DNA from 4 places in the Cellvibrio sp. ATLC23 genome. Region 3 is predicted to be linked to each of the others. Evidence: predicted binding sites of a transcription regulator. Region 3 holds the regulator's gene; each other region holds the start of a gene.
The links. Region 3 encodes PhoB, which activates phosphate uptake and scavenging genes when phosphate is short. Its sites were predicted from a motif close to TGTCATAAANNTGTAACA; they were not measured.
Positions count from the first base shown of each region.

Region 1: the regulator PhoB is predicted to act here: its motif matches at 1,292-1,309, upstream of olsF (bifunctional ornithine lipid synthase OlsF).
Region 2: the regulator PhoB is predicted to act here: its motif matches at 1,230-1,247, upstream of AC2CG4_RS11755 (ABC transporter permease subunit).
Region 4: the regulator PhoB is predicted to act here: its motif matches at 846-863, upstream of AC2CG4_RS01640 (porin).

Region 1 covers NZ_JBXUOS010000002.1:335,407-337,614, reverse strand. The annotation lists gene olsF (bifunctional ornithine lipid synthase OlsF) at 1-1,221, opposite strand, end outside; gene AC2CG4_RS04410 (hypothetical protein) at 1,458-2,208, opposite strand, start outside.
Region 2 covers NZ_JBXUOS010000006.1:187,178-189,385, reverse strand. The annotation lists gene AC2CG4_RS11760 (PstS family phosphate ABC transporter substrate-binding protein) at 199-1,167, shown strand; gene AC2CG4_RS11755 (ABC transporter permease subunit) at 1,328-2,208, shown strand, end outside.
Region 3 covers NZ_JBXUOS010000008.1:190,683-192,890, reverse strand. The annotation lists gene phoR (phosphate regulon sensor histidine kinase PhoR) at 1-380, opposite strand, end outside; gene phoB (phosphate regulon transcriptional regulator PhoB) at 528-1,226, opposite strand; gene ubiA (4-hydroxybenzoate octaprenyltransferase) at 1,340-2,208, opposite strand, start outside.
Region 4 covers NZ_JBXUOS010000001.1:403,778-405,985, forward strand. The annotation lists gene AC2CG4_RS01635 (HvfC family RiPP maturation protein) at 1-683, shown strand, start outside; gene AC2CG4_RS01640 (porin) at 979-1,905, shown strand; gene AC2CG4_RS01645 (hypothetical protein) at 2,015-2,208, shown strand, end outside.

The DNA of each region.
Region 1 (2,208 bases), on a different contig from region 3:
TTCGAGGTAGGGTGTAAGCGATGGATTAAATTCAAACAGTTCAGCGGTGTAGAGTGATTTTGCGCCTTTTTTCTTCATCAACTTGTGCGCTTCACCTAAACGATAGGCACCTGCTATGCAGAGTTTTTCTTCATCCCACAATACCAGGTGGCGGTAGTAGTGATCGTACTTGTCCAGATCGCGTCTGCTGCCGGTACCTTCGCCCACCAAGCGAAACGTCTGCTCGCGCAAGCGGCCAATTTCGCGCAGCACTACGGGGTGTTGATCGTAATCGCACAGAAATATTTTGTGGTTGTCGCGGGTGCTGCCAATTAATTGTGCGGTTTTAAATTCTTTTTTCAGTGCGGCGCGATCTTCTGGGTGGGCGATGGTTTTTTCGGTGACAAATACCGGCGCGCTTTTTTTCTTAGAGGAAATACCTTTGCCGATTTTGTAAACGTGTTTTTTCAGGCGTTTGATTAGGGCTTTGTCGGCGAGCTGATCGGATTCCAGTGCGTGGTGGGGAATCACTTCACCCACGCGGAATTTTATTTCTGCCGAGCGCTTGTTAAACATTTCATGGGCGAGCAGGGCAGTCGCCAGCGGTTTAAAAATCATTGAGGCGCTGTAAAACAGCATGGAGTTTTTGGCGGAGACAAAAATGGGTAACAGAGGTGATTTGGTTTTGCGCGCAAAGTGCAAAAAGCCCGCTTGCCATTTTCCATCTTTAATCCCCGTGGGGCTAGCGCGGGATACTTCACCCGCCGGAAAAATAATAATTGCCTCTTCGTTATTGAGCGCCTGCAAAATATTTTTGTAACTCTGTTTGTAAGCGGCGCGGGTCATATTATCCAGCGGCAGCAGTAAATCGTGCAGCGGCTCAAATGCCATCAGCATATCGTTGGCGATAATTTTCACATCCTTGCGCACTTCGCTGACTAAACGCAGCAGTGCTAACCCATCGAGCGAACCAATCGGGTGATTGGCGATAATAATCACGCGCCCTTGTGCGGGGATATTGTTGCGCTCGCGCTGGGAGATACTGTAACTAAAATTGAAGTACTCAAAAATCCGGTCGATAAAATCAATGCCGCGATTGCCTTCATGCTCGCGCAAAAAGGCATTAATTTCTTTTTCATGGGTCAGCTTGCGCAAAATACTGAGCGTGGAGTTGCGCACCATGGGCGACTGTTGGGTAAAACCGGGGAATTTAGTGCTGATGGACTGTTCGATATTGAGCATAGTAGTCACAACTTTGCGATGGGCGATGCTGCAAGGTTATGACGGCTGCGTGACGGTTATGTGATGGAATTGTTGCAGGTGTGTGACAGCGGGTTTGTGCGATATTGCGGAAATCTTGTCGGTGGATTGCGGTGTTCTATCCAGGACCGTCTGCGACAGGGATGTCGCAGATGAGCCCCCATGGATGGGTTTACGGCGAGTCCTGGATAGAACACTGCAATCCGCATCGCACGCGATTAGGTCGTCGTTGCACCCACCAATTGTTCTTCTTGTTTTGCCAGTAGGGCCGCGTAAGGAGCTTTTAATCCCACTAGCTTGCCGCTATCGCTCACTATATCCAAATGCGCCTGCAGCTCGTGGTCTATCAAACGTTGGCTAATTAAAATTTCGCCTTTATCGGGTTTTAAATGATTGTTGTGTTGCACCACAAAATCTTTCAGCAGCGATTTATTCGAACTCACCGGTGCCGATAATTCATGTACCGCCGCTGCTAAATGCAAACGCGGGCTGGGGCTTTGGCTGGTCAGGCTATTTAACAATTGTGCAGCGCAGACGGCGCGAAAGCTGCATTCGTAAAACGCTTCGCCGGTGAAATCGATAATCAAAGTTTCGCCCGATAACATTTGCCGTTCACCGCTGTATAAATTCAACACGCCCTGCAATTGTTTTTCAAAACGGCGCAACACATTGGCAAAACTTTCGCTGTTTAATTGTTGGTAGAGTTTGCTCATATTCACGATATCTAAACTCAACCGGACCGACACTTGTTTGGGCAATTCCGGCTCGGGCTCGGGCACATCTTCAATGGTCGGCATTTTTTCTACCACGGCAGTGACTATCTCACCCGCGGTTGGCAACTTATCTTTTAACTGCGACCACCACTGGCGCTGGATCGACCACCAAATCACCAGCAGGGAGCAAAATATCGCCGCCATCCACAGCATAAAAAAGCGATAGTCGCGCTCGGAGTGAAGCGGAACATCGAGC
Region 2 (2,208 bases), on a different contig from region 3:
AACACCCGCTTCGGCGGGTGTTTTTATTTGGATGGAATCAAAAAAGATATGACGATTCTGCGACAAATTTGTGACAAAAGTTTCTCTCAGTCATATTACTGTCATATTTGCTGGATAAAGTAATCACCAATGGAGAGGCAAGTCTTTCCATCAACAAGCATGAATTCATTATTCACGAATGACTAAACGGAGCGCTCTATGAACGCTATGAAAATTATTAAAGGGTTGGCATTGGCCGGCTCTATGGTGTGTGCAGCTGCACTGCAAGCGGCAGTTGATCCTAAGTTACCCGAGTACAAGGTGGTCACCGGTGTATCAGGGAATGTGAACTCAATTGGTTCAGATACACTCAACAACCTGATGACTCTTTGGGCTGAAGACTTCAAAAAGTCTTACCCCAATGTCAATATTCAAATCCAAGGTGCCGGATCTTCAACTGCGCCACCAGCCTTGACCGAAGGCACTGCTAATTTCGGCCCTATGAGCCGGATGATGAAAACAGAAGAGATTCAGGCATTTGAAGCTAAACATGGCTATAAGCCTACAGCTGTACCTGTGGCGATTGATGTATTGGCTGTTTATGTCAACAAAGATAACCCGATCAAGGGTTTGAGTATTCCTCAAGTTGATGCCATTTTCTCTGCAACCCGCAAGTGTGGTGGTGCTAAGGATATAACCCGTTGGGGTGAAGTAGGTTTGACCGGTGCTTGGGAAAACCGTGATTTCACTGTGTATAGCCGCAACGCAGTGTCTGGTACTTATGGTTACTTTAAAGATGAAGCGCTGTGTAAGGGCGATTTCAAAGCTAGCATTCTTGAACAGCCAGGTTCTGCTTCGGTAGTTCAGGGTGTTTCTGAGTCTATTAACGGTATTGGCTACTCGGGTATTGGTTACATCACCTCTGGTGTTAAAGCGGTTCCTTTGTCTAAGAAAGATGGTCAGCCGTTTGTGACCGCTGAAGCTTCACATGCGCTGGATGGCTCTTATCCGCTGTCACGCGTGCTTTATATGTACATCAATAAGCACCCTAATCGTCCATTGGATTCGATCCAATTGGAGTTCATCAAATTGATTCTCTCCAAACAAGGTCAAGAAACCGTAGTGCGTGATGGTTACATCCCGCTGCCCGCAACTATGGTGACTAAGGCTCTTGCCGAGCTGAAGTAATCTGCAAGGTTGCTTGAAAAAACGCCGACTTGTTCGGCGTTTTTTATGGTTGCAACTAAAAATATGACACTAATGTGACAGTGTCTTTGCTTTGTAACAAAACTGTCATTTTTGCCTGTTAGCATCATTTACACGCCAGACAATTTCAGGTGAGTAGACCATGTCCGAACCAGTCCTAGTGGCTAAGCCAATGCAAAGCCTGATGCCAACAACCGAGCAGCGCAGCCGCCTGCGTCGTATCCGCCAATTTAAAGACAAGCTATCGCGCTATGGCGTAATGTCAGCTGGTCTGGCGGTAGTCTTTTCCTTGGGTTTAATTTTCTTCTATCTTTTTTCTGAAATCGCGCCCTTATTTCGCGGGGCGTCGGTCGATATCACCCAGCGTTTTACCCCTGTGCAGTTGCAGCAACTTGAGGCAGATCCGACTGAGTATTTGATCCTGGAGCGTTATGAAGAGATCGGTGCCAGCTTTAAGCGCAGTGGTGCAGTGAACTTCTTCGCCGTCAATGATGGCAGCCCGGTTTTGAACGCACAGGTGCCGCGCGCTGAAGGTGCTACTTTTACCCGCTTAGCCACCAGTACGCCGGATCAGGGTCTGATCGCCTATGGTTACAGCAATGGCCAGGTAACCTTGATCAAGGTTAACTATGCCCTGAGTTATCCGCAGGACAAGCGTCAGATCGTTCCCAGCTTGGTATACCCCCTGGGTGATGCGCCATTGCAGTTAGATGAGCAGGGCTCCGCGATCAGCCAGCTGGCGGTGCAAGACACCTCCAGCGGTATTTTGATGGGTGCACTCACCGCTGATAAACGTTTGTTGCTGGGTATTTTCAGCAGCAATACTAATATGATTACCGGCGAAGAGACACTCAGCCAGGATGTGTTTACCTTGCCTGCATTGCCAGAGGGCGTGACACCTGTCGCGATTCAGGTAGATGAAAGTGCGCAGCATTTGATTATTGCTGACGATAACGCCCAGTTGTGGCTGTACAACATCATCAATCCCAGTACACCTGTACTACAGGCGCCAGTCGCCGTTCC
Region 3 (2,208 bases):
CGGTGGGCGGCGGGATTCCAAAAATCCAAGTGTCCGCGGGCATCCAGAATGATCAAACCGTCTTTCAGTGCCGAGCTGATTTCCTGAATACGCTTAATTACTGCCTGCAGATTTTCTTTTTCAACTCGTTGGCTGCGCTGTAACTGGTAGATGTTGTCAAACACCTGACCCCAGATGCCAGTGGCTTCGGGTGCTTCTTCCGCTTCCTGACACAGCAGCCACTGATTGAGGCGGCGCATTTGCCAGAGCATCCAGATAATGTAAGCGGCGCAGCCAATCAGCATCCAAACGGCGTACAGGCCGCTGAAAAAACCAATCAGGCTGCACAGGGCGAGAATAATGAGAATGCGCTGGAGCTCAGCGCTAAAACCTTTTAACAAGACCTAAACCTCGTGGTGTATAGCAGTCACAAGGTCGGGACTCCGCCGCAAGACCGTCTGAGACATGGATGTCGAAGATGAGCCTACATGGATGTATTCACGGCGTGTCTTGCGGTGGAGTCCCGACCTTGCGACGAAAATCAGGGATCAGGCTTCAATACGAGTAGAAAACCTATAGCCCGTACCGCGTACCGTCTGGATCAAATCTTCGTGGCCATCAACGGTGAGGGCTTTGCGCAGGCGGCGGATATGAACATCCACTGTGCGCTCTTCCACATACACATTGCCGCCCCAAACGTGATCCAGCAATTGGCTGCGAGTATAAGCTCTTTCCTGATGGGTGAGGAAAAACTCCAGCAGGCGATATTCAGTCGGGCCCATATCAACCGATTGATCGTGAATGGTAACGCGGTGGCTGGCGGGATCAAGGCACAAGCCTTGTACAGTAATCGGCGCGGAATTGATTTGTGGATCGGCGCGGCGCAATACTGCTTTCAAGCGTGCGACTAATTCGCGCGGTGAAAAAGGTTTGGTGATGTAATCATCGGCGCCCACTTCCAGCCCCTGAATCTTATTATCTTCTTCGCCTTTGGCGGTCAGCATGATGATGGGGGTGTTGGCGGTCACTTCATCGCGCTTCAAACGGCGCGCTAATTCGATGCCGCTGGTGCCGGGCATCATCCAATCGAGCAGGATCAGGTCGGGCTTTTCATCGATAATAATGCCGTGCGCGTCCTGTGCATTGCTCGCTTCCAACACGTTGTATTCAGCCATTTCCAGCGCTACCCGCAGCATATCGCGGATTGCGGATTCATCGTCAACGATTAGAATTTTGCGACCAGTCATAAATGTTCTGCCTGAAAAAACCACGGTTTGCCTCACAGGTTTGTGAAGCTATTGTTGCAGTGTATTAAATAAGCTCAGTGTTACACATTTATGACAGGGTGAAAAATTAGCCGCTAGTGAAATTGATAATCCATAACGATCCCGACAAATACCGCGACACCGACCCAGTTGTTATTGAGGAATGCCTTAAAACAGGCGGCGCGGGCGCGAAAGCGAATCAGCCATTGTTGATAGACAAATAAGCCGGCCGCAACTGCCAGCCCTACATAGTAAAAACTGCCCAACTCAAAGCGATTGCCGACCAGTATCAAAGCGTAAATTGTCATGACTTGGAGTGCGCCAGTGATAATGCGATCCTGCTCGCCAAACAATATCGCGGTGGATTTGACGCCGATTTTCAGATCGTCATCCCTATCCACCATCGCATAAAACGTATCGTAGACCACTGTCCAGAGCACCACTGCCAGATATATCAGCCAAATACCTTGCGTGAGTTCTCCCGCTTCGGCGGCGTAAGCCATAGGTATGCCCCAGGCGAATGCCGCGCCCAGTACCACTTGCGGCAAATGGGTGTGGCGTTTCATAAAGGGATAGCAAAACGCGAGAATCAGGCCGCCAACCGACAGTTTGATGGTGAGAGGGTCGGTAAATAGCACCAGCCCAAAGGCGATCAAACATAGAGTGATAAACAGGCCGATGGCCTCGCGGCTGGTGAGGGCGCCGGTGGCGAGTGGGCGATGTTGGGTGCGCTCGACCCTGCCATCAATTTTGCGATCGGCAAAGTCATTGATTACGCAGCCAGCGGCGCGCATCACTATCACCCCCAGCACAAAAATCACCAGATTCTTGAGGCTGGGCAAGCCCTTGGCCGCAATCCATAAGCTCCAGAGTGTGGGCCACAGGAGCAGCAGGGTGCCAATGGGGCGGTCCATGCGCATCAAACGCCAGTAAAGTGGGGCTTTTTGTCGTATTTTGGCGACAA
Region 4 (2,208 bases), on a different contig from region 3:
TCTATCCTGCACCTGTTGATATAGAAGATCGGCGTATGGGGATTTATCGCGAGTTGATTTATAACAATATTGAAAGTTTGATTGCGACTGTATTTCCGGTATTGCGCTCAATACTAAAAGATCAACAATGGCATGTAATGATGCGGGATTTTATTCATCACCATCAGTGCCAGACACCGTATTTTTTGGAAATTAGTGAAGAATTTTTACAATATCTGGCGCAGGAGCGCGGTTTGCGTGAAGGCGATCCGCCATTTTTGCTGGAGCTTGCGCACTACGAATGGATTGAGTTGGCGCTTGATGTCAGCGAAGAAATAATTCCTGATGCAGGTAACTTGCCTGATGATCTTCTGCTGGCCAGACCTCGCATTTCCCCTTTGGTCGCCAATTTGAGCTATCAGTTTCCGGTACATAAAGTCTCCCCTAATTTTCAGCCTCAAACCGTTACACCAACGCAACTTGTGGTTTATCGCAACCGTGCCGATAAGGTCTGTTTTATCCAGGCTAATCCGCTAAGCCAACGGCTCTTGGCCTTGCTGCAATCTCACTCGTTATCATTGGATGAAACCCTGCGCCTAATCGCCGATGAATTACAGCAGCGTTCATATGATGAACTGGCAAGCGATGCTCAAACTTTAATCAAATCATTTTATTCTTCTGGGGTGGTCAGTCACTTTGACTAAATATTGCGCTTTATTGAGTCGTCTAATTGTTCATATATGATGTTTTGATTACCAAAAGCGCAAAATTAGTGCAAAAATTTACTGAATTTGATCTAAAACCACGTTTAATCACAAAACTCTCTGTTTTTTCTTTATATAATCACCCGCCGATACTTAGTGCCTTGTCATAATTTTGTAATCTTTCGGTCACATAATGGCAATACTACTGAAACACAAGTATCACGATTTCAATATGACCTGATCCCCCGGTGTCCAGGAACTGAACACTTAAAACACACATCCAGGAGACGACTCCATGAAAAAATCATTATTGGCTTTGGTTATAGCTTCATTGTTACCAGCGGCGGCATTTGCTGATGTTACTGTTTATGGTAAAGCGAATGTGTCTTTGCAAAATGCTGACGAAGAAGTTTCTGGCAGCAAAGTAGAATTGGTGAGCAATGCTTCTCGCATTGGTTTGAAAGGCAGTGAGGAAGTAAATTCCAGTTTGAAAGTGATTTACCAATTTGAATACCAAACCGAAGTAGATGATGGTACCAACGGCAGCCAAACTTTTGGTCAACGTAATATCTTTATCGGTTTGCAAGGTTCTGCCGGTACCATTATGGGCGGCCATTTCGATACTCCCACCAAGGTTGCACAAGAGAAAGTTGACTTGTTCAATGATTTGGAAGGTGATATCAATCAGATTTTCAAAGGTGAAATTCGCGCAAGTAATATCGTTCAGTACGTAACACCTGCTTCATGGGGTGCGTTCACTTCTTCCGTTGCCTATGTAACTAAAGAAGCTGACGGTGTTGATAATGGCGTTTCTGTTTCTGTTGCTTACAACACTCCTGCTTTTTATGCAGCAGTTGCTGTTGATCAAGATGTTGAAGCAGAAGGTGTTGACTTGGTTCGTGCAGTAGCACGTGTTGTATTTGGCCCAGTACAATTAGGTGTATTGGCTGAGCAATATGAAAATGACAGCACTGGTGCTGATGAAGATGGCGCTTTTGTTTCTGCCTTGTGGAATCTGAATGACAAGTGGGCATTGAAAGGCCAATACGGTCAATCTGACGTGAAAATGGCTGACGGCGAAAGTGCTAGCATTGGTCTGGATTACAAAATGACTAAAGCTGCCACTTTGTACTCTTACGTAACTAGTGTAGAAAATGAGTTGGCATTAGCGGCTGAGCGTGACGATACCTATGTTGGTGTTGGTATCGATTTTAAATTCTAATTCACTAAGTGAACGGGTTTAAATAAACAAAGGGTGCTTCGGCACCCTTTGTTGTTTTAAGTTGAATTTTTTCTAATGATTATGCCCCTATAATTGAAGGGAGAAAATGATGAAGCGTTCAATAATTATGATGCTGGGTTTGATGGCTGCAATTTCTGTATCGGCAAAAGATGATTGTGACCCAGCAGTCGATGCTGCTGACTCAATGAATGTCAATCAACAAGATTGCGATTACAGCGACAAAGGGTTGAATGGGTTTTTGCAAAAAGCCTTTAAAAAAGGTGAAGAGGGAGCGGTGCTCGA